3 regions of the Rhodococcus sp. NPDC056743 genome follow, and region 2 is predicted to be linked to each of the others. Evidence: riboswitches for the same ligand, from Rfam matches in the RefSeq annotation. Region 2 holds a riboswitch; each other region holds the start of a gene.
What was found. A riboswitch is a leader RNA that binds a small molecule or an ion and turns the genes downstream of it on or off. The one in region 2 is predicted to bind S-adenosylmethionine.
Positions count from the first base shown of each region.

Region 1: another riboswitch for S-adenosylmethionine. It lies ahead of ACFRFQ_RS15940 (bifunctional o-acetylhomoserine/o-acetylserine sulfhydrylase); the one in region 2 lies ahead of ACFRFQ_RS29550 (LLM class flavin-dependent oxidoreductase).
Region 3: another riboswitch for S-adenosylmethionine. It lies ahead of ACFRFQ_RS10070 (aminotransferase class V-fold PLP-dependent enzyme); the one in region 2 lies ahead of ACFRFQ_RS29550 (LLM class flavin-dependent oxidoreductase).

Region 1 covers NZ_JBHTZI010000006.1:310,715-318,666, forward strand. Annotated here, with positions in the region: gene ACFRFQ_RS15915 (barstar family protein) at 1-223, opposite strand, end outside; gene ACFRFQ_RS15920 (ribonuclease domain-containing protein) at 223-741, opposite strand; gene ACFRFQ_RS15925 (exodeoxyribonuclease III) at 751-1,596, opposite strand; gene ACFRFQ_RS15930 (MFS transporter) at 1,622-2,761, opposite strand; gene ACFRFQ_RS15935 (NADP-dependent isocitrate dehydrogenase) at 2,962-4,185, opposite strand; SAM riboswitch class IV at 4,492-4,636, shown strand; gene ACFRFQ_RS15940 (bifunctional o-acetylhomoserine/o-acetylserine sulfhydrylase) at 4,780-6,075, shown strand; gene ACFRFQ_RS15945 (homoserine O-acetyltransferase) at 6,108-7,211, shown strand; gene ACFRFQ_RS15950 (hypothetical protein) at 7,220-7,519, opposite strand; gene ACFRFQ_RS15955 (DEAD/DEAH box helicase) at 7,544-7,952, shown strand, end outside.
Region 2 covers NZ_JBHTZI010000016.1:78,877-86,828, reverse strand. Annotated here, with positions in the region: gene ftsW (putative lipid II flippase FtsW) at 1-7, opposite strand, end outside; gene ACFRFQ_RS29560 (MFS transporter) at 62-1,420, opposite strand; gene ACFRFQ_RS29555 (NtaA/DmoA family FMN-dependent monooxygenase) at 1,490-2,884, opposite strand; gene ACFRFQ_RS29550 (LLM class flavin-dependent oxidoreductase) at 2,914-3,993, opposite strand; SAM riboswitch class I at 3,998-4,090, opposite strand; gene ACFRFQ_RS29545 (ABC transporter substrate-binding protein) at 4,271-5,911, opposite strand; tRNA gene ACFRFQ_RS29540 (tRNA-Phe) at 6,159-6,235, opposite strand; tRNA gene ACFRFQ_RS29535 (tRNA-Asp) at 6,306-6,379, opposite strand; tRNA gene ACFRFQ_RS29530 (tRNA-Glu) at 6,515-6,587, opposite strand; gene ACFRFQ_RS29525 (TetR family transcriptional regulator) at 6,699-7,352, opposite strand; gene ACFRFQ_RS29520 (MarR family winged helix-turn-helix transcriptional regulator) at 7,771-7,952, shown strand, end outside.
Region 3 covers NZ_JBHTZI010000004.1:11,544-19,495, reverse strand. Annotated here, with positions in the region: gene ACFRFQ_RS10105 (MFS transporter) at 1-44, shown strand, start outside; gene ACFRFQ_RS10100 (hypothetical protein) at 216-419, shown strand; gene ACFRFQ_RS10095 (ABC transporter substrate-binding protein) at 424-2,043, opposite strand; gene ACFRFQ_RS10090 (CGNR zinc finger domain-containing protein) at 2,178-2,756, opposite strand; gene ACFRFQ_RS10085 (hypothetical protein) at 2,820-3,197, shown strand; gene ACFRFQ_RS10080 (hypothetical protein) at 3,290-3,634, shown strand; gene ACFRFQ_RS10075 (hypothetical protein) at 3,679-4,293, opposite strand; gene ACFRFQ_RS10070 (aminotransferase class V-fold PLP-dependent enzyme) at 4,424-5,746, opposite strand; SAM riboswitch class IV at 5,801-5,915, opposite strand; gene ACFRFQ_RS10065 (hypothetical protein) at 6,126-6,452, opposite strand; gene ACFRFQ_RS10060 (BCCT family transporter) at 6,949-7,952, shown strand, end outside.

The DNA of each region.
Region 1 (7,952 bases), on a different contig from region 2:
GGCCGAAGTGTGACGGAAACTGAAATGCTGCCGCAAATTCGTCGAAGACCTGCGCGACGGTCTGCAGGTGCGATCCGCGAACGACGCGAACAACAAGATCGCGCATCCGGAGATCCCTCGCCAACTCGTCCAGAAGCGCCGGCTCGCCGGACACAGCCACCGACGCGACGCCGGATTCCGGATCGAGCCACCGGTCGACACTGACAGCTCCGAGATCAGACATCAGCGGATCCTCGTAAAGGTCTCGTAGTGATCGAGGGTGTACCACGCGGAACCGTCGTTGCCGGTGACGATCCGCTCGGCATCACGGCCCTGACCGCTCTTCTTCGGATTGACATCCCACTCCTGGTAGACAACCCGGCCACCACCTGCCCCGACGGCCGGCAACCTGCCCTCGCTGTTGCGGAAGGTGACGCCGCCTTTGGTTCCCACCGCATTCGCGGAATCCGGCCACCGTCCGGCGTCGATTTCCACCAACGTCGCGAGTACCCGCGCCGGCGCATCGCTGCTCACTTGCTGGGCCGACGACTTCTGTGCCGACGAGGTCGGTTGGGCCGCCTTGGTGGTAGCGCCGGGCTTGACCTGGGTTGACGTCGCCGCCGAAGTCGACGTGCTCGAATTGGCCGAGCCCGCCGTCGCCGAACTGTCGGAGTCCTGAGAGGACAGCACCATCGCGAGCACGACCGCGAGCACGGCGACGACGACGGTGCCTAAGGCCTTGAGTGTCTTGGCACTGGGCATATCCGATGCCTACCGGTAGGAGACGGTGACGGGGGCGTGATCGGACCAACGCAAATCGTAGGATTCCGCGCGTTCGACGACGCCTACCTTGGCGCGCTCGGCAAATGCTCGGGTTGCCACCTGGTAATCGATGCGCCAGCCGGAATCGTTGTCGAATGCCTTACCCCGGTACGACCACCACGAGTACGGTCCCTCGACGCCCGGATGCAGCGTCCGGAACACGTCGACCCACGCGGACTCGTCTCCGAACAGAACGTCCATCCACTCCCGCTCGCTCGGCAGGAAGCCGGAAGACTTCTTGTTGCCCTTCCAGTTCTTCAAGTCTGCTTCGTTGTGGGCGATGTTCCAGTCACCACTGACCACCACGTGGCGCCCGGCCGACTCGGCAGCAGCGGCGGTGACCGCGAGATGAGCTGCGAATGAACTCATGAACCGTTCTTTCGCTTCTTGCTTCGGGGTCAGTGCCTCCCCCGTCGGCAGGTAGAGACTTGCCACCGTGAGGTCGGCAAAATCCGCTTCGATGTAGCGTCCCGCGTCCTGAAATTCTTCGTCACCGAAACCGATGCGAACGGCGTCGGCTTCGACGCGGGACAGGACGGCGACGCCGTTGCGTCCCTTGGCCGACGGCTCAGCCGAAACGAGGAACCAACCGTTCGACAGCGCAGGTTCGAGAGTCTCGTGCAACTGCTTGTCGGATGCTCGGGTTTCCTGCAGACAGATGAAATCCGCGTCGGTCTTCTCGAGCCATTCGGTCATGCCCTTGCGGGCTGCGGCTCGAATGCCGTTGACGTTCACCGACGTGATCGTGTGAGGCGCGAGAATATGAGAGTCAGCTGTTTGTGGCACGGCAAGCACCGTAGCCGATGGTGCCGACGTGTTCTCAGTTCGCGGCTCTACGCTGCAGGATCACTGCAACCACCAGGACGCCGAGGCCGGCGACGGCAAGGAGTGAGCCGACCGCAGCGGGCGCGGTGTAACCGAAGCCTGCGGCGATCACCACTCCACCGATCCAGGCTCCGAACGCATTCGCGATGTTGAGGGCGGCGTGATTGAGCGACGCGGCGAGGGTCTGGGCGTCCTCGGCCACGTCCATCAACCGGGTCTGAAGCCCCGGAACCATGGACGCGCCGGCCAAACCGATGAGGAAGACGAAGAGCAACGCCGTGTACGGGTTACGAACGGCGAGCACAAAGACCGCAAGGATGATCGCAAGCGACGCCATCGACGCGAACAGGCCCTTCATGAGCGCCCGATCCGCGAGAAAGCCACCGACGAAGTTGCCGGCCACCATGCCGAGGCCGTAGAGCATGAGCGCCAACGGAACAAACGACGCACCCAAGCCGGACACGTCCGTGAGCGTCGTGCTGATGTAGGTGTAAACGGCAAACATGCCACCGAATCCGACCATGCCCACTATCAGGGTCATCCACACCTGGATGCGGCCCAATGCCTTGAGTTCGGTGATCGGGTTGGTGATCGGCATAGCGTCGAGGCGCGGGATCCAGACAAGCAGCGACACCACAGTTGCGACACCGATCACCGCGACCAGCGCGAAGGCACTGCGCCAGCCCACGGTTTGCCCGAGCCACGCGGCCGCCGGCACACCGACGACATTGGCGACGGAGAGACCCATCATCACCATGGCAACAGCTTTGGCACGCTTACCCGGTTCGGCCAGGTGCGCCGCAACCAGGGCGGCAACACCGAAGTACGCACCGTGCGGCAACCCCGCGACGAATCGGGCGAGCATCAGCGTCGTGTACGACGGCGCGAACACCGACGCGGCATTGCCCACGGTGAACGCAATCATGAGAGCGATCAAGAGTGTGCGGCGCGGGATCCGAGCAGTCAGGGCCGCGATGAGCGGCGCACCCACGACAACGCCGAGCGCATACGCGGAGATGACGTGACCGGCGGTGGGCTCGGACACACCCAACCCGGTTGCCATCTCCGGTAGGAGACCCATCGCCACGAACTCGGTGGTGCCGATACCGAACCCGCCGAGCGCCAACGCGAGCATCGCCGGACCCCTGGTAGAACGGGCCCTGGATGTCGGGGCATCGAGGTGGGAAAGGGTTGACGACGTCACTGGTCAATTGTTGTCGCAGACTTGGTTGAACTTCCAAGTGAGAGCCGGTGAGTTCGCTCACGTGAGACCACGGACACACATGGGACGCCCGGAGTGCCCGGGCGTCCCATGTGAAAAGTGAAGCTGTGAAACTACTTCGCGGCCATGGCCTTCTGCAGGTTCACATCGAGCGCACCGAGGAATTCTTCGGTGGTCAGGTAACCCTGGTCGCCGCCGACCAGCATCGAGAGGTCCTTGGTCATCTGGCCGCTTTCGACGGTCTTGATGACAACGTCTTCGAGCTGCTGCGCGAAGCCGATGACCTCAGGGGTGCCGTCGAGCTTGCCACGGTGCTCGAGCCCACGGGTCCACGCGAAGATGGACGCGATCGGGTTGGTCGAGGTGGGCTTGCCCTGCTGGTGCTGACGGTAGTGACGCGTGACGGTGCCGTGAGCAGCCTCTGCCTCACAGGTCTTTCCGTCCGGTGTCAGCAGAACCGACGTCATGAGGCCGAGCGAGCCGAAGCCCTGAGCCACGGTGTCGGACTGGACGTCGCCGTCGTAGTTCTTGCATGCCCAGACGTAGCCGCCCTCCCACTTGAGTGCGGAAGCGACCATGTCGTCGATGAGGCGGTGCTCGTAGGTCAGACCTGCGGCATCGAACTCAGCCTTGAACTCGGTCTCGTAGACGTGCTGGAAGATGTCCTTGAAGGCACCGTCGTACGCCTTGAGAATGGTGTTCTTGGTGGACAGGTACACCGGGTAGTTCTGCTGCAGACCATAGGTGAGCGACGCGCGAGCGAAGTCACGAATGGAATCGTTGAAGTTGTACTGCCCCTGGACGATGCCGCCGTTCTCGGGGAAGTTGACCAGTTCGTGCTCGATCGGTGCGCTTCCGTCCTCAGGCGTGTAGGTGATCATCACCTTGCCGGGGCCGGGGACCTTGAAGTCTGTGGCGCGGTACTGGTCACCGAATGCGTGACGGCCGATGATGATCGGCTTGGTCCAGCCCGGGACGAGTCGCGGAACGTTCGAGATGATGATCGGTGCACGGAAGATCGTGCCGCCGAGAATGTTGCGGATCGTTCCGTTGGGGGAACGCCACATCTTCTTGAGACCGAATTCCTCGACACGAGCCTCATCCGGCGTGATGGTGGCGCACTTGACGCCCACGCCGTGCTTCTGGATCGCGTGTGCGGCGTCGATGGTGACCTGGTCATCCGTCTCGTCGCGGTACTCGATACCGAGGTCGTAGTACTCGAGGTTCACATCGAGGTACGGGTGGATCAACTTGTCTTTGATGAACTGCCAGATAATGCGTGTCATCTCGTCGCCGTCGAGTTCGACGACGGTGCCCTCAACCTTTATTTTGGACATGGGTGCTTCGCGTCCTCCTAGGAAGTTTCCCCTGGTTACACGGTTGCGGTCACACTTTGTGAGTGGGTCCGCGAACGGTTCGATTATCAAACCTAGACTGTGTGGACTGATCCCGGGAGATGAGTCCCAAACAAGACAAGCGTACTGCTAACCCTCGGGACCGCAACCGGCAGCCCCTCCTCCAAGTCACTACCGGCCGGTAACTTTTGCCTGCTAGTGGGCGCGCTCGCGTCGAATGGCGACTGGTGACACCGCACACTTCGACCCGCGTCATGCGTCGGCTTCACTCCCGGTAGAATTCAGCTCGGTCATGAGTACCAGCGTCAAGCCCCGGCTCGCTGGACGGCAACCCTCCAACCGCGGTGGGGTGCCCCGGGTGATGACCAGGTCGCCTCGAGGTGAAACTGCGCAGTTGCAGCTTCACCGGATTTCCAGGCGACAAGCGCGGGTCCGACAGGGACGGACCCCAGACCGGGCCGAGCCCCACGGAGGTTTTTCAGTATGTGTCGCACTTGTAGATAGACCCCAGCACGGGGCGGCGATCATTCGCCCCCGTCCGACAGCTATCCGTCAGACCACTGGAGTACACAAATCATGACCGACATCTCAGCTAACTGGTCCTTCGAGACCAAGCAGGTCCACGCCGGACAAACCGCAGACACCGCGACCAACGCACGCGCTCTGCCGATCTACCAGACAACCAGCTACGTCTTCGACAACACCGATCACGCTGCCGCGCTGTTCGGCCTGGCCGAGCCGGGCAACATCTACACGCGCATCATGAATCCGACGCAGGATGCCGTCGAGCAGCGCATCGCTGCACTCGAAGGTGGAGTCGCTGCACTCCTGCTGTCGTCGGGTCAGGCCGCCGAGACCCTCGCGATCCTGAACCTCGCCGAAGCCGGAGACCACATCGTCGCCTCGCCCTACCTCTACGGCGGCACCTACAACCTCCTGCATTACACGCTTCGCAAGCTCGGCATCGAAACCACCTTCGTCGAGGATCCGGACAACCTCGACCAGTGGGCAGCTGCCGTCCGCCCCAACACCAAAGCCTTCTTCGGCGAGACCATCGCCAACCCCAAGAACCACATCCTCGACATCCCCGGCATCAGCGCCCTCGCCCACGAGAACGGAATACCGCTGATCGTCGACAACACCGTCGCCACCCCCTACCTGCTCCGCCCTCTCGAACACGGCGCAGATATCGTCCTGCACTCCGCCACCAAATACCTCGGCGGGCACGGCACCGCTATCGCCGGCGTCATCGTCGACGGCGGAAGCTTCGACTGGACCCAGGGACGCCACACCAACTTCACCACCCCCGACCCGAGCTACAACGGCGTCACCTTCGCCGACCTCGGCGCGCCCGCCTACGCACTCAAAGCCCGCGTACAGCTCCTGCGCGACCTCGGCTCCGCCGTCGCGCCGTTCAACGCGTTCCTCATCGCCCAAGGCATCGAAACCTTGAGCCTGCGCATCGAACGCCACGTCGCCAACGCCAAGCAGGTGGCCGAATTCCTCGAAGGCCATCCCGCCGTGGCCTCCGTCTCCTACGCGGGACTCCCCTCCTCACCGTGGTACGAACGCGGAAAGCAACTGACCCCCAAGGGAACCGGCGCCATCGTCACCTTCGAGCTGCCCGGCGGTGTCGACGCAGGCAAGAAGTTCGTCAACGCCCTTACCCTGCACAGCCACGTCGCCAACATCGGTGACGTCCGCTCCCTCGTCATCCACCCCGCCTCCACCACCCACGCCCAACTCACTCCCGCGGAACAGCTCGCGGCCGGAGTCACGCCCGGACTCGTCCGCCTCGCCGTCGGAATCGAAGGCATCACCGATATCCTCGCCGACCTCGAAACCGGCCTCACCGCGGCGGCGGCATCTTGACCGTCAACGAAGCCCAGACAAAGGTCGCCGATATCCTGCCGCCGCCGGACGGCCGGGTCGGAACCGTCGACATCGGCTCACTCCAGCTCGAGAACGGCGCAGTGCTGCCGTCGGTATCGCTTGCGGTTCAACGGTGGGGCGAGCTGTCTCCGAACCGCGACAACGTCGTTCTGGTGGAGCATGCACTGACCGGAGACTCACACGTCACCGGCCCGGCATCAGACACCCAGCCCTCCCCCGGTTGGTGGAACGGGATGGTGGGCCCCGGCGAACCTGTCGACACCGGCGAATGGTGCGTCATTGCAACCAATGTTCTGGGCGGTTGTCGTGGTACCACCGGTCCGAGTTCGCTTGCCGAGGACGGCAAGCCGTGGGGTAGCCGGTTTCCGGGCATCTCCATTCGCGATCAGGTCGCAGCCGAAAAGAAGCTGATCGACCTGCTTGGTATCGATCGGCTTGCTTCAGTGGTCGGCGGCTCCATGGGCGGCATGCGGACCCTCGAATGGGCTGTGTCGTATCCGGAGAATCTGAACTCCGCACTGGTCTTGGCCACAGGTTCACGCGCCACCGCCGATCAAATCGGTACACAGACAACACAAATCGCCGCCATCATGTCCGACCCCGATTGGCAGGGCGGCAATTATCACGGGACCGGACGCACTCCCCGCGCCGGACTCGGGATCGCCAGGCGCATCGCGCACCTCACCTACCGCGCCGAAACGGAACTCGACACCCGTTTCGAGAACACCGCCCAGGGGCATGAAAACCCCTGGAACGGTGGACGATACGCGGTTCAGAGCTACCTCGAACATCAGGCCGACAAACTCGTGTCGCGTTTCGATCCCAGCACCTACGTGTTGTTGACCGAGGCCATGAACCGTCATGACATCGGCCGCGGACGCGGTGGAGTCGCAGCGGCATTGGCGTCGATCACGGTCCCGGTAGTCGTCGGCGGAGTCGATTCCGATCGTCTTTACCCGCTACGTCTGCAGGAAGAGATCGCGGCCGGAATCCCGACGTGCGCCGGCCTCGAAATCCTGAATTCCAAGGACGGGCACGACGGTTTCCTCACCGAAGCCGACGCCGTGGCAAAATTGCTGCGCCGGACAATGGAGTTGGCCCGCACGGCTCGTTGAGCACTCAGCTACCGGTCACGCTTCCCAGTGATCCGGTCGACGGTCGGGACACCGCCTAGTTGCCCGTTCTCGTTGTTGCCCCACGCAGTGATCGTTCCGTCGGCAGACAACGCCACCGAATGATGATCACCGGCAGCAAGTGCGGAGTAGATCCCCCGAACCGGGACGCCGTCGCGCTGATTGTCGTCGGCCCCGCCCCACATGGTGACGGCACCAGCATGTGCAACGGGAACACCGACCGGCGCGGTGACTATCACGGCCGATGTATGAAATGTTCGGTTCTCCGACAGAGCGTGGCCCTCAGTCACCGATCACGGCTACCATCGACGCTCGTGACTCAACCGTGCCCGGATCGACTGCAGGCGACCTACCTTCCCGAAAATATGGCGTTCGGGTTCTGGGGTGTGCCGGATACGGCCGGGCATCTCGCGGAGTTGGGGCTCCCGATCGGCAGTGCCGCCGTCGCCCGAATGGCAGTACCGGTCGACGGCGTCATCACGCCCGTAGACATCGACATTCAAATCGTCGAATTCACCGAAGCGGTAACGGCATTGCAGGCTGTGAACGCAGATCAACCCGGCATCGGAGAATCGGTGCGCGCCTGGAAGCGAGTGATCGAGAACAGCGAACCCGGCGCCATGCCACCTGCCGGACACGCCGCTCTCTACCGCGACGACACGGTCATCCGAAGTGCCGCCGCGTCGGTACAGCGCTTCACCCACGCGCAGACTTTGGTGGACA
Region 2 (7,952 bases):
CGGTCACCACTCCAGTATCGTCCCACGACTTCTAACTCAGGAGTAACACCGGTCTCGAGCGTCACACGCGTCGTCGACGGGTGTCGGCGACGGCGGCTACCAGTGAGAGCGCCAACATCGCGACACACACGGCCAATGCAATTCCGAGGGCGCTTCCGTAACTCGTCGACGACCCGAGGACACCGAGATAGAGGCCGGACACTGCCGCCAACGAAATGGTGGCAGACAAACGCTGCGACAGTTGCAGAAACCCCGCCGCAACTCCGTTCGCACCCGCCGGTGCGTATTCGAGAGTCAGAACCCGGTTGGGCGCGTCGACGCAACCGCTGGCAACACCCGAGAGGACTGCAAGGACGACCAACACCGGAATGAGATGCTCCCGGGGAACCAGATTGACCGACGCGGTATAGCCGAGCACCACAAGAATCTCACCGACGATCGCGAAAGCCACAGCACTTCTACCGAATCGTGCAACCAGTCGCCAGCCGAAGGCCGAAGTAACCGCCATCGCAAGCGAGCTACCGGTCATGATGAAGGCCGCACTCAACGGGGCGAACCCCAAGCCTTCGATCAGATACAGGCTGAGCACCGCATTGATCGCGAGGATGGATCCGAACCAGAAGAGCGCAACCGTCGTCCCCAGCCGAAAACCCCGCGAGGCGATCAACGATGGGAGCAGAACCGGCGTTCCACCACCGGCGGCGTACCGACGTTCCCAGAACCAGAAGGCGACAGCCGCACTGACAGCACCGACCAGGGACACCGCCGCGGCCACGACACTTGTTCGAGTCACGATAGGTAACAGCAGGAGCCCGGTTGCAGCCGCCAGCAGGCAGAGCCCGACGGGATCGATCGAGGCCCCGGACCGGGTAGTGCGATCGCGGCGCAGGAAACGAAACGCCAGAATCAATGTGACGACCGCGAACGGCACGTTGACGACGAGGAGCAATCGCCACCCGAAGTCCGGGTCGAAGTACTTCAGCAACAGACCACCCAGGATCGGTCCGGACACCCCCGCAAGACCGCCCGCCGTGCTGTATGCACCCAACGCCTTCGCCCGCGACTTCCCGGACACCCGGTCTGTGATGATTCCGAGCACCTGCGAACTGATGGTGCCGGCACCGATCCCCTGCCCGAGTCGAGCCGCGATGATCATCGACGGGTCCGACGCACACGCCCCGAGAATTCCCATGACCGCGAACATGCTCAGCCCGAACAAGAACAATCGCCGACGCCCGACGACGTCACCGAGTCTGCCGGCCGGAACCAGTGCCAACCCGAAGGTCAACGAGTAGCTCGCGAGGATCCACTGCACCTCGGAAGTGGACGCGTCCAGTGACGCCCGGATCGACGGCACTCCGATTCCGAGCACCGCCGAATCGAGGAGGGTGGTGAACCCCGCGGCTACGCAGACGATAATCTCCCAGCGGACGGCCGAATCGAGCTTGGTGGATTCGGGCGCCGCTGTGACTGTGTGGGACAGGACCCGCTACCCCGCAGCTTCGGATGCGGCGCGACGCGTGAGCGGCGGACGCAAACCGAGGTGCCCGCGCAGCGTCGAGGTGGAGTACTCGGTGCGATAAGCACCGCGCTCCTGCAACTCCGGAATCAGCCAGTCGACGATCTCGTCAAGCCCGGTCGGTACCAGGTACGGCGAGATGTTGAATCCGTCCGAAGCCCCGTGACGCACCCAATGCACCAACTGGTCGGCGACCTGACCGGGGGTTCCGGCAAAACCGGATCGCTGCGACGTCTCGATGGCAACCTGACGCAACGACAGGTTCTTCGCCTCGGCGAGCGCCCGCCATTCACGCGCAATCGCGATGGGGTCGTTGCCGTCGCGGGCCGCTCCCCTGGTCTCGGACACCGGCCGAGCAACCGGATCTTCCTCGGGCAGTGGACCGTCCGGATCCCGATCAGAGAGGTCCTTACCCCACACCAACCCGACGAGAGACAGTGCCGTCTGTCCGGTGTACTGGCCTTCGAGAACCCACCGGACCTTCTCCTCGACCTCGGACTCGTTCTCCGCAAGCACAATCTGGGTACCCGGGAGAATTTTGACATCATCCTCGGGCCGCCCCGCTGCCCGCAACCTCGCACGGATGTCGTCGGCAAAATCGAGCGCATCATCGAAATGCGTTCCATGACGCGAGAAGATGACGTCGGCATGTGTCGCCGCGAAATCTCGCCCGCTCGGCGAATCGCCGGCCTGGAAGATAACCGGGTGCCCCTGCCGACTCCGGGGAAGCGTCGGCGTCACGGAGATGTCGAATTGGGAAGTCTGCCTGCGTACTTCGCTCACCGCACCCGGCGCCGACCAGTTCTCGGACACGCGGGAATCCGAGACTGCGGCGTCTGCCCACGAATCCCACAGTGCCCGTGCAGTTTCGATGAACTGGCCGGCCCGTTCGTAGCGCAGAGCGTGATCGAGGAAACCGCCACGGCGGAAGTTCTCACCCGTCCACGCATTGTCGGTGGTCACCGCATTCCACCCGGCCCGGCCGTCGGAGAGAAGATCGAGGCCGGAGAGCCGGCGTGCGAGGTCGGCAGGTTCGTTGTACGTGGTGTTCTGCGTCGCGACCAGCCCGATCTTGTCGGTAATACCGGCCAGGGTGGCCAGTTGCGCTATGGCGTCGGGTCGGCCGGCGACATCGAGATCGAGAATCTTGCCGTTCTGCTCACGAAGGCGCAGGCCCTCGCCGAGGAAGAAGGCGTCGAACAGTCCGCGCTCGGCGGTGAGAACCAACCGCCGGAACGTCTCGAAGTCGATTTGGGATCCGCTGGCGACATCGGACCAGATGGTGGTGTGATTGACACCTTGGAAGAAGACGCCGAAATGAACATGAGCGTCGGGTCGAGGCACGGCGGAGCGTGATGCAGTCATAGCCGAAATATCCTTAGCACGAAGTCAAGTCAGGAGGAATGAGCAAATCGATTGACGGGCCGTTGCAGGCCGAGGTTGCCCCTCAGCGTCGAACCCGGGACCGGACGTCGTGTCAGGCTGTCCTTGGACAAGGCCGGAAGGACGAACTTCGCCAGCACCGGAAGGTCCTCGTCGATCACGAGCGGATGGAAGTGAACACCGTCGAGATCCCCGGCCAGTTCCTTCAACTGCGCCGTCGAAGCCACTGGGTCGCCGGCCAGAATCAGGCGGCTGCTTTCCACGGCTTCACCGTGCGAATTCAGTTCGGCCAGTCGCTGCGCCGCAGACAGATTCGGTGTATCGAAGGCCACGTCGACTTCGGTGATCACCAATGACGCGCCCTCATCGCGCGCATTCGCCGCTGACCGTGCGATTGCATCGACCGAATCACCGGAAACGAGAACGACGTCCGCCTGACGCGGATCGATCGCGCCGTACCGTCCGAACACCACCAACTGCCCCTGCGGTGGCCGCGGAACGATCGCCGGGCCTTTCACCGAGAAAGTGTCACCCTCGAAGTTCACGTAGTGCAGACGGTCCCGCTCGAGGAACCGACCGCTGGCGTAGTCACGAACGACGGCGTCGTCCTCCCATGAATCCCAGAGATCGGTCACGACGGTGATCGAATCCCGTTGTTCTTGGCGACGCGCCGATTCCGTCGACACCGGCGCCCTCCCCCAAGCCTTGGCCGCCGCCTCGTCCTCGACGGGTACGGGGAGCCAACCGCCGCGTCCACGCGAGGAATAGTCGAGCGTCGCCAGTTGCGACGACGTGTGGAACGGTTCGGCATACGTGGTGCCCACAACCGGAACCAGCCCGATCGTGCTGGTAGTGGCGGCAACGTACGACGCCCTCGAGACGGCGTCGATACGGCCGACCACGTCACCGGCCGGCGGCACGATGGAATCGTCGAACGTCGCAAATGTGAATCCCGCATTCTCGGCGGCCGCGACACGATTACGCAGAGTCTTACCCGTGAGCAGTTGGTCCGGGCGATACGAGCTCCGACGCCAGGCAGCGGGGTGGGTACCCTCGCCGTCCAGTTCGATACCCACGGCAAATACGGTCATGCGTCCTCCATCGGTCCTGGCGGTAGCACCCAAACTCGAAGAAGGGGGGTTGCTGCGGCGTCGTCGAGCCAGGTCTCTCGGCCACTCTGGATGGTGACTGCAATCTATGTCGACCATGACAGACAAGTCAAATTCGATTATTCGAATTACCTTGACTAGCAACATATTTCAAAAGAATCACGATGATCGAAAGGGTTGCATGTTCATGCGATCGGACCGGACATGACAAAACCCCGCCCGACTCACGTCGGACGGGGCTCTCGGGTTGCGTGTGACGCTACTTAGCGCCCATCCATGCCTGATCGAACAACATGATGCCCGTTGCAGTCGGAACCACGCCGTGCACGTTCTTCTGCCAAGCCCAGAAGGAGGCCAAGCCACCGACCGGAGCCGACGGAACCGTTTCGTTCCACAGGGTCTGGATCTTGCTGATCACGGCCAACGCCGACGCATTGTCCTTCGTCTGCTGCAGATCAGCGATCAACTGATCCATAGCGGGGTTGGCGTAACCCGCGGTGTTGGACTTCGAGGTGCTGTTGGTGGTCGAGTACAGACCGAGATCGGGAATCGACTCGTACAAACCGATACCGGCGTGAGCGAGGTCGAAATCGTTCTTGACGTAGACGTTCTGAACGATGTCGCCGGCGTTGTTCGCAAGAATGAGGTTCACCTCGAACCCGACGGCCTGAAGCAGAGACTGCACAGCCAAACCGATCGCATGGTCCTTCGGCTCGCTGAGCACAATGTAGTTGAGCGTGCCGTTGTATCCGTCGGCCTTGGCCTGGCTCAGAAGTTCCTTGGCCTTGGCGGGGTCGTACGCGATCCCCGGGGTGTCGACGTGCCACTGTGACGTCGTGCCGAACAGTTCCGATCCCGGGAGTCCTTCACCGTTTTCGGCGCGCTGGTCGATCAGCTCCGGATCGAGTGCATAGCCGATAGCCTGGCGGACCCGGACATCTGCGCCCGGTCGACCTTCACGGTTGTTGATGATCTCGGCGCTACCGGCGTTGAGTACGTCGATGTAACCGGGATAGCCGGCGGATTTGGCGGAGTTGATTGCCGACGTCAGACCACGAATGTAAGCAACGTCCAGCTGACCACTGTTCAGGGATTCGAGATTGGCCTGCGGGCCGTTGAGCGCAACCATCCGAAGCTGCTCGAGCTTCGGAGCACCACCGTAGTAGGCGGGGTTGGCCTTGAAGATTCGCTCGACGCTCGGGCTGAACACGCCTTCGGTGAACGGTCCGGCACCGACCGCGGTGAACTTGTCACCCTGCTGCGAGCTGGGAGCGACGATCATTCCGTGGCCGAGTGCCAGCATCGACGGAAAACGCATCCACGGCGCACTCAGATTGAAGACCACGGTAGCGGCATCCGAGGCTTCCATCGAAGCGACCGAGGCCAGCCACAGTTCTGCGCCGTTGCCCTTACCTGCGTTGTACCGGTCGATGCTCGCGATGACGGCGTTGGCGTCGAGTGCAGTGCCGTCGCTGAACTTCACGCCGTCACGCAGCTTCAGGGTCCAGGTCTTGCCGTCGTCATTGGTGTCGAGGGACTTGGCCAACTTCGGTTCGAACTCTCCGGTCGCCGTGTCGTAGCTCACCAGAACGTCGTACACCGCTGCCAGAGCTTCGCCGCCGGAACCGCCGCGCGCTGCAACCTTCGTCGGATCCAGGGAGGACGCGAGAACCTGGACACCGTACGTCAGTGTTCCGCCTGCGACCGGCGTGCCGGCATCGCCCTGTTCGTTGATCATCCCGGTGACGATCGACGCCGATCCGGTGTCACCGTCGGTAGTGCCGTTGCCGTCGTCATTGCTTGCGCACCCGGCAAGCAGAATGCCGGCTCCGAACAATGCAACTGCGGTACGGCTGAATTTCCCGATGCGTCGGGACCTCGAGTGAGACACGTCGACCATCACTTCCTTCTTGCGCAGAGAAAGTAGGACCGGACATCGTGAGACGGCCGGACCACCCGCACCCCTGAAATGGGTGCTGCGGGTAATAGTGATGCTCGACAATGAGTGATACACAGCACGTTCCCGCTGACCGGAACCAATTCGACGGAATCCGACCGATCAGTTCCAATAACCGCGGCGAACAATAGAAAAAGCTCCAGCTTCACTGTTTTGAAAACAGGAATCTGGAGCTTAATTTATCGAGTTGTGGTGGCCAGGGCCGGGATCGAACCGGCGACCTTCCGCTTTTCAGGCGGACGCTCGTACCAACTGAGCTACCTGGCCGGACGGCACCCGAACCGAATGCCTATCGCACTGCATTGTTCCCAGCCTATTGACTGAGAACAATGCTTTGCGACCCTGACGGGACTCGAACCCGCGACCTCCGCCGTGACAGGGCGGCGCGCTAACCAACTGCGCCACAGGGCCTTGCTTTTTCCTTGCTGTGAAACCGTACTACATCTTCTCGCTGCTCCCAAACCACTGTCCTAGCTGGGTATTTCTGCAACTCAAAGCGTGTCGTGCGGGTCAAACCATACTGCATCGTTTCGCTTTCGCAAAACGTACCCCCTACGGGATTCGAACCCGCGCTACCGCCTTGAAAGGGCGGCGTCCTAGGCCGCTAGACGAAGGGGGCGCGCCGGATCACTCCGAGCAGTGCTCCCTGCGTCGTTCCTTGGGAGCTTGGATAGCTTAGGACACAGCACCGGAAAAACTCAAATCGCCAGGTCAGCGAGCAAAAATGGCACTATTCCCGCACATAGGACTCAACTACTGTCCAGCCATCACGATGAAAGTTCTCGAGCCAATCCCGACTCGCCATCGCTTCGAGCAGCACTTCGAGCGCTTCCTCGAACCAGAGCGCGAGGTCGCCACTCTGTGCCATCAGATCTGCCATGTACCGCTGCCCCGCCAAGCCTGCCGCAAGGACACGCGTGAACTTCTCAGGATCAACGCCTTCGCGCAACAAACCTTCGGACTTGGCGCGGGTAGCCAACTCGAATGCCGAGCGCCCCCACACCTGACCTGCACCCGACTTCACGTCGGCATAGAACTCCGGTTCGATGATCAACCTGAATTCCGCCTGCACGATCACATTGGTTCGAAACAGTGTCGCAATGTCGAGCACAAGACCATGAAGAAGCTGGAACGGATCAAGGTCCGTCCGTTTGGACCATTGATCGGTGACATCCGTGAACATCTCCATCGCGCCGGTCAAGATCGCTCTTGCCAACTCTTCTTTCGATTGAAAGTGAAAGTACATGGCACCCTTGGTTGCACGGGAGCCTTCAAGGATCGTGTTCACCGACGCCGCCGCGTAACCGCGCTTGGCGAACTCAATTGCAGCCGCTTCGACCAGGGCGGCGCGGGTACGCCGCGCACGCTCTTGTTGACGTGCCATATGCGGTGTTATGCCTCTCGCCGAGTCGATATCCGAAAGGTGCCGCCTGCGACACCCACAATCCCCCGGAAGCTCACAATATCCCCTCCGGATTCGCCGCGTAAGACTTAACGCAACACCCACCAAAAGTACTAGTTGTGTCATTCGATCAAATGACACCGAAAAAGCAAGCACTCGCCAGAACACACCGGGTGGTATCGTTTTGGCCGCTCGGGTGCGGCACAGGGGGTGCGCATCCGAGCTTCTTCTTTTTCGAGCCGGTGCTGCACTACCCACGACGCCGAGACCTCGCCATCGCGCCCCGAAGATTAAACAACCACAGATACTATTTTCTCACAATACGTGCAAGAAAATCAGACACTTCCCCATCAACTAAACAGTTAGGCTGCCTAATATGCAAGGCAGTCAAGGAGTGGTAATGAACCAGGACGAGATCAACGCGCTAGCGGAAGACCTCGGCGTGTTTGCACGACGTCTACATAACGAACGAGTTGGGACCCACCTCGGCGCCACTGCCGTCCACGCTCTCGGACATCTCGACCGGCACGGACCCATGGCGGCCAAATCCCTCGCACAACTCGAGCGTGTCACGCCTCAATC
Region 3 (7,952 bases), on a different contig from region 2:
GCACCTTGGCGGCTGCCCAGTGCTCCTGCGCTCGCATCGTCTGATATCGACGATAGGTCCCGACCTCCTCGAAGGAATCCGTCCTCACCCTGACCCAGTGCGCAACACACACGGCCAGGCCCCGGCGGAGTCCAACTCCGTCGGGGCCGACGCGTTTCACGCATTTTGCAGTTGATTCACCTGCGAACGACAGTTTCGTGACATGCTCCGTTGAGATGGGTGCTGGTTCGATACTCGGGGAAAGGAATGCTGCGATCGCCGCTCCTCGTGCTGACGTCGCCCTTGCCGTCGCCGCTGCTGCCGTACTGGGCATCGGCGTCGGGGTTCTTCTTGCCGACGTCGTAGTCGGATTGGCTGCAGGTGCGGGTGCTGCGGTGGTATTTCGATTTGCACTTCGGATGATCAATACCCGAAGGTGAGCGTTTACCGAACGGCCGACTCCAGGACACGGATCGCCGAGCCCGGAATGATTCCGCCGGACGGAGGGTAGATCGAGGTTGCCCCGTTGAAGAACAGGTGCGAGGGCGTGGTCGATATCGGCAACAAGTCGACGTCGTTGAACAACGCCCGCTCACTTTCCTCCCAGATCTTGCAGGACTCGTCGCCGGGAAGAAGCGAAGCCTGAGTGGACAATTCGATGTACTTCTTGTTGTCGAGGGAAGCGAAATTGACCCCTTCCGGTTTCGGTGGACCAGTGAAGTACTTCGCAAAGATACTTGGTGTGTCACTGCCCAGCGTCAATCCGATGGAGACGTCCCACGACGACAGGTCGGTGGTGCTGAACGTGTTTGCGATGACGAAGCTGTAATCGCCGCCGGTCAGTTTCACCTTCGCACCCAGTCCTTCCCATTGTGTCGCTACATATTCCGCGGCGGCAGAGTTCGTATCACGCGCATTGTTGAAAATCACGTTGAGGGTGAGCGGTCGCCCGTCCTTGGTCAGGACGCCATCGGAACCCGCCTTCCAGCCGGCGTCGGACAGAGTCTTCTTGGCTGCGTCGACGTCGAACTTGGGAATCGTTCCTTCGACACTGTTGTAATCGCACGCAAGGGGTTCCGATACTGCGAGTGCGCGTGCGCGAGTTCCCTTACCGCCGGTGGCGATCTCGGTGTAGTCGTCCAGATCGACTGCTTGTACCAGGGCCTGCCGCACAGCACGGTCCGCCGTGGGTAGGGCCGCGAAATGATTGAAGATGAACTCTCCGGACAACGTGGTGTACGTCTTCGAATCCAGACCCGCCGCCAAGACTCGTTCCTCATCAGCGCCGGCTACCGCTGCCGCGTTGACCCCGCCGGTGAGAACAAGATTCGCGGTTGTACTCGGGTCGGTGACAATCTTGATCGTCACGGTCTTCGGTACTCCGAGAGTGTCGGAAGTGGTCTCTCCGTTCGGACTCCAGGTGTATCCGTCGCGGCGTTCCATCGTGATGTGATCATTGGGAACAACTTCGGTGACCTTGAACAGACCCGTTCCGTTGCTACTCGAACGGATGCTGGCCGGGTCTTCGAGCGTCGCGGCACACGGAAGGCGCATCGAGCCTATCCGCGAGAGCAGAAAGGGTGCCGGTTCGGCGGTGGTGACCGTCAATTCGTCACCATTCGCCGACGCTGAAGTCGACATGGGCACAGTGGATCCGCGCAGCGGTGAAGCGTTTTCAGGGTCCATGACCCAGTTGATGTCGTCGGCCGCCGTCTGGGCGGTGAAGGAAGTACCGTCGACGCAGGTGATGCCCTTCTTGAGCACGAACTTCAGCGTGTTTCCTTCTTCACTCCAGCTTTCAGCCAGGTACGGACGCACAGCGCGTGTTTGCGCATCGACGTCGATCAACGAATCGTACGAGTACGCGTTCACGATCTGAGTCGAGGTGAGATTGGTGATCAGAGGATGCAGATTTCCAGGATCGGCGTTGATGACAGTCGTGAAACTGCCGTCCTTTGCATACTCGCCGACCGAACCTTCCGAACTGGACGCACCACCACACCCGGCCAGGGCGAACACGCCAACGCTGATAACTGCTGTCGCGGAGACAGAACGAGCTTTCATACCAGCCGCCATCTACTAGAAGTTGCCATGGCGACAATGGTGCGGGACTGGCGTGGTCTGGATCTCGTTGAAGTCACCCATACAGTTGGACGTACTCTGTTCGATTGTCACTATCGACCGGGCAATCACAGCGACTAAGTACGACGCTGTCGTTGCCGATGATTCGCGACGTTGATTCGGTTGCCACACAACGCCGGCATGCAGTAGCGGCGTCGCCCTCCCCGGCTTGTATCGACAAACACCCCGTTGCACGTCGGCGACGCGCATGGGCGGAATCGTTCGTACCCCAATGTGCGCAGAGTCCCCAGCAACGAGTAGCCGATCAACAGCGCAAGTTCGCCGGCGAGATTGATTCTGCTGTCCGGTACCGCATTCCATCGATAGTCGGACCGGGCATCAGGCACGAGTCGGACGTGATGCGGGACGGTCTGCAGGAGTCGATGAGTGCGATCAACGAGCTCATCAGAAGTCGGAGCATCGAGAATCGAACGAATCCCCTCTCTGAGTTCCTTGACCTCAGCAAGTTCACCGCTGGTAAGCCGACGTCCGTTGGTGAGCGCATCCGGCGAGAGTCCATGTTCGTCCAGTAGATCGTGAAGCGCCTGAGGGGCAGCCAACGCGTCACCTGCCTCCACCCACACGCGGGGCGAGGTATTGACCAAGTCGGTCGCAAACGACGCACCGGCGACGTAATCGTCTAAAACTACTTGCATCCCTTACCGTCCTGCCCTACCGTAATTGAATAACCTAACTTTACACCTTACGGAGGCGGCGGGATGGAACATTGCGCAGACCACAGGCTGCCCGAGATACTCCGAGACACTCACCACCGATTGCGCCGCGCCGGCACCGTGGCATCGCAGACACCCGTCGTCGCTGCCGATCTCTACTGGTCGATCGGCGCGCTCGCCCAGTGCCTGACCGCGATGGACGAGGTCATTTCACAACTTGGAATCAATGCCCGAAAGCAGTTGCGCGCTGGAAAGTTCGACGTCCAGAGCGGACCGTACGAGGGAGAACCCGACGCGGCGCTACTCACGGCGGTTCTTGCCCTCGCCCGAGCATCGAGCAGTTGCGAACCAGTTCAGATGGCAATCGGCAACGCCCAGATCGCGGTGAGTGATCTCGTAGTGTCAAGGCCCACCAGCGCCTAACGCCCGAGCTTGCGGCCCGCTCCAATAGAGACTGTATGGTTGGTTTCTGGGTAACCAACAGAGCATCGACCAGCAGGAGCCGGGTTATCACTGTGAGTGCAGGAGCATCGACAATCTACGAGGACCGAACGGTCCGGCTCGACGATCAGGGCGTCACGATCCGCCACTACTATTTCCCGTTTGTCAGTAAGTACGTTCCGTACTCGCAGATCCAATCCGTCGACCTCGGAGTCATGTCATGGCTGAGCGGACGCCTACGAATCTGGGGAACAACAGATTTCAGCTCGTGGTACAGCCTGGACCTGCTCCGGCCGTGGAAAGACACAGCCGTCGTTCTCACACTCACCAGCCGCGGCGCGGTGTCGTTCACTCCGCGCGATCCCGGACACGTCGAGAATCTGATCGCAGAGCACCTCGAAGGGCGCACCGGCGCATGATGATCAGCGCCTATCCAGCGTAGGCGTGGCGCACGCAATAACCTTCAGGACGCGAGAGTGCGCTGACGCTGCGGCAACCCGAAGCGACCGAGAACCTCGTCGACTGCGGTGGCCGGAGTCACCAGACCCCGCGACTGTAGCCACGGAATGGTCTCGCCGACAAGATGTTCGAGAGTGCGAGGCAGCGACAACGGGAGCAAGGTCACACCATCTGCGACGTCGGCAGCCCGAATATCGGCGATCAAACTGCCGAGCCCGGACGGCGTACCGACGTAGTGCAGCGAAGCCGGGACTCGCGGGACGCTCAGCGCACTGTCCAACTGCGCCAACTCTTTACGCGCAGCGCGCGCTTCCGGGGCAATCAGGATTTCGAGATCGACCAATACTGCAACGGAGTCGGGATCGCGGCCGTCCTCGGCAATCGCTGCACGGATCTGGGCTCGCTGAGCCTGCGCGTCACGCAGGTCGGCGGCGCGGATTCGAATGACATTGACAGGGAAGGCCGTCAGATCGAGAAGGGTGTCACCTTCGGTGAGATCTACCCAGTAGTCTGCGCCGATGAGTGGCAGGTTTCCGGGAGCCCCTTCGGCGGCGGGATGGTGGCCGAATCCGGTCAGCTCAACAGCTACGTGCAGGGAGTGTGATGCGATAGAAGACATGTGTATCTCCGAAAGTATGGAGGGAGGGGTGAGCGCGAGACGATCGTCAGCTCGTACACATTCCAAACGTCGCAGTTGCCATGCCTGCCATGTTAGTTGCCTATTTCAGTCAGTGCATCCGGATGTGAGCTCAGACGCATTCGGCTGCGCCGGCGTCGCCGGCGGTGCCACCAAGGAAAGTGCGGGTCTCGGGCACGGGATTCCATGCACCGGAGGTCTTCTCGTAGTTCCAATCACGCTGATTGGAAACCAGGATGCTCACGGCGTTGATCAGGCGATCCACGTCGTCAGAACTGCTGCCCAATCCGAGGCTGGCGCGGACGGCACCGCCGGACAGGCCGAGACGAGAGAGCAGCGGGTGCGCGCAGAAGCGTCCGTCGCGGACGCCGATACCGTGTTCTGCGGAGAGGAAGGCGGCAACCTCGCCGGCTTCGTATCCGTCGACGGTGAAGGTGACAATTCCGACGGCGTCAGGAGCATCGGCCCACAAGCGGAGCAGGTTGACGCCCGCGATGGCATCCAGTCCGTCGGTCAGCTGAGCGGTAAGCGCCTTCTCGTGCTCCGCGATCACATCGAAGTCGAGCGCGGTCAGCGCGTCGCAGGCTGCGGCGATTGCAGCAGCACCGAGAACGTTGGGCGAACCGGCCTCGTGACGGGCGGGAGCGCAGGCCCACTCGGTGGACTCGATGGTCACCTCACGGACAGCGCCGCCACCGGCGAGGTACGGCTTGGCCTCGTCGAGCCAGTCACGGCGACCGACGAGGACGCCGGCACCGAAGGGCGCGTACAGCTTGTGACCGGAGAACGCGAGGTAGTCGACTCCACATTCCTGCAGGTCGATACGACGGTGGGGAGCCAACTGAGCAGCGTCGACGAGGATACGTGCACCACAACGGTGCGCAATGTCCGCAAGGCGTGCGATCGGCAGGATCTCGCCGGTCACGTTGGACGCTCCCGTAATGGCGAGGAGCGCGGCGGGCTTGGTGCACAGCTCCGCGATCAGTCGCTCGATGGTTTCTTCGACGGTATCGGCGGCCGTGACGATACGAGCGTCGTTCCAGGGCAACAGGTTTGCGTGGTGCTCGATGTCGAGAACGACGGTGCTACCGGGCACGGACTGAGCGAGGAGGTTGAGCGAGTCAGTGGTGTTGCGGGTGAAGACGACAACCTGATCGTCGGCGCAGTTCACAAAGCGTGCAACCGATTCGCGAGCGTTCTCGTAGGTCAGCGTGGAGATCCGGGAGGCGTATCCGGCACCACGGTGGACGCTGGCGTAGGTGGGAAGAAGTTCCGCAATACGGTCGGTGACCTGGGCCAATGCCGGCGCGCTCGCTGCGTAGTCGAAGTTCGCATAGGAACACTCGCCACCTTGGACGAGGGGAACCTGCAGGTCGGCGCCGGAAACGTTGGCGATGGGAGCGGTGCAGGTATCGGCACTCAGAACAGCAGTCATCGAAGACAATCCTCACGTTCAAGGACTCATTCGTTCGGGTGATGTTCCCGGAAGAGTCCGCGCTTGCCGAATCCGTTTTCGGATACAGCCGGGTCGTCACCCGGAGCACCCCACCGCGGAGGAGGGTTGCCGACCAGCAAGCCGGGGCTGAACACTGGTACTCGTGACCTGCAAACGAGAATGGCAGGACTCCGGCGGCTTGTCAACTCGGAGGGATGAAGAATTTTTCCTGGCCGGCCGACCGTTCGGCACACGAGGTGAAGGGCACGTCTCCTGGTCGAGCTACGCCGACAGTTCTTCGACAATGAACCGAGTGAATTTCGCGTCGAATGTCCCTATGTTGCAACATGACCCGGCTGTCGGCCTGCACGCTGCCGCGTCACTCGCCCTGAATCGACAAGTCCGGCCACGGCGGTCGACGAAGAACCGCCAGTGTTGCGATCACGGCGGCCGCCAATCCGATAACCTCCCCCAACAACGCAATTCTCGACTGATCCGTTGCCGGCACCCATAGCGCCTTGCCGTCCCGAATGGAGAACACTCCAACGGGCACCGCAATCGGGTCGCCGCGCCATCGCCGATGCAGGCGTGAAACCGCGATGATCGTCGTTCCATCGCTGGTCTCGTAGGGTTCGGAGAAGATCTTCGCAACACCGGACTCTGCGCGAAGTTGCTCCACTGCATCCTGAATCTCCATAGTCACCATGGTCGCACCGATACAGCGGAACTGTGCGAATATCGACCCGTTGGCCGAGCCGGAAAAGGGGCGGCGGCGTACATAGTTGCGACCGTCACAGTCACGTTTCGGTATCGACCCCGCCCATCATTGATATTGCGGGAAATTGCGAGTTAAGCATCTGACCGACAAAGAGTTTCGCCGAACTTGACAATCGCTTGACAGTGCTGAATCACATGAGATCGACATCCCCTCTCAGCCCCAAGAGAATTCGTCGTTCCATCTCTGAAATGCAGACCAATGTTGCTACTGTGCAACATTTTACAGCGAAATTCCGGCGACGAGGAAGCAAATGTCATGACAATGCACCATCTTTCGTTGAGTTGAGTTGCCGGAAGCCTGCCGTTAGTTTGGAATGCAAAGCAATAGCCCGGTCTTTACTGCGATGGTGCGAGCGTTTGCCCACCTACGCGACCTGTGGCCGCCGAAGTGGCGATAAGCACGCTGAACTGTGTGAAGGAGCGAGATGACTGCGGTCAAAAGCGCGTGGAGGGGATTGCGGAAACCCGTATTCGTCCCGGCATCGATAGCGATCTTCGGGCTGATCGCCTTTGCCGTGATCTATTCCGGAACTGCGGCCGACGCGTTCCAAAGCCTGAACAACGCCATCACTGATGGCGTCGGCTGGTGGTACATCCTGTCCGCCACCGGATTTGTGGTCTTTGCCCTCTACTGCGCGATCAGCCGGATCGGCAATATCAGACTCGGCCGCGACGACGAACAACCCGAATTCGGCATGATGTCGTGGTTTGCCATGCTTTTCAGTGCCGGCATGGGCATCGGATTGGTGTTTTACGGAGTGGCCGAACCACTTTCACACTACGTGGACCCGCCAGTCGCGGGCCGGGTAGCAGGATCCACCGACGCGGCCGCAAATCAAGCCATGGAACTGACAATGTTCCACTGGGGCCTGCACGCGTGGGCGATCTACGTTGTCGTCGGTCTCGGACTGGCGTACATGACGTACCGCAAGGGTCGCCCCCTGTCGATCCGGTGGCTCCTCGAACCCCTACTCGGACGCGCTCGCATCGAGGGCAAGATCGGGCACGCCATCGACGTCGTCGCGATCGTCGGCACCCTGTTCGGCGTTGCAACATCGCTCGGATTCGGTGTGCAGCAGATCACCGCCGGCCTCGACTACCTCGGCTGGGTGGAGACCGACAATTGGTTGGTCGTCGCCATCATCGTCATCGTGACCGGCATGGCCACGTTCTCGGTGGTCTCCGGTGTCACCAAGGGACTGAAGTGGCTTTCCAACATCAACATGATCCTGGCTGCGGCCCTTGCTCTGTTCGTCCTGGTCCTCGGCCCCACACTGTTCCTTCTCCAGTCCTGGGTGCAGAACCTCGGCGGCTACGTACAGGCCCTTCCGGAACTGATGCTGCGCACCTCTCCGTTCGCCGACGACGGCTGGGCAGGCGCGTGGACGATCTTCTACTGGGGATGGTGGATGAGTTGGGCGCCGTTTGT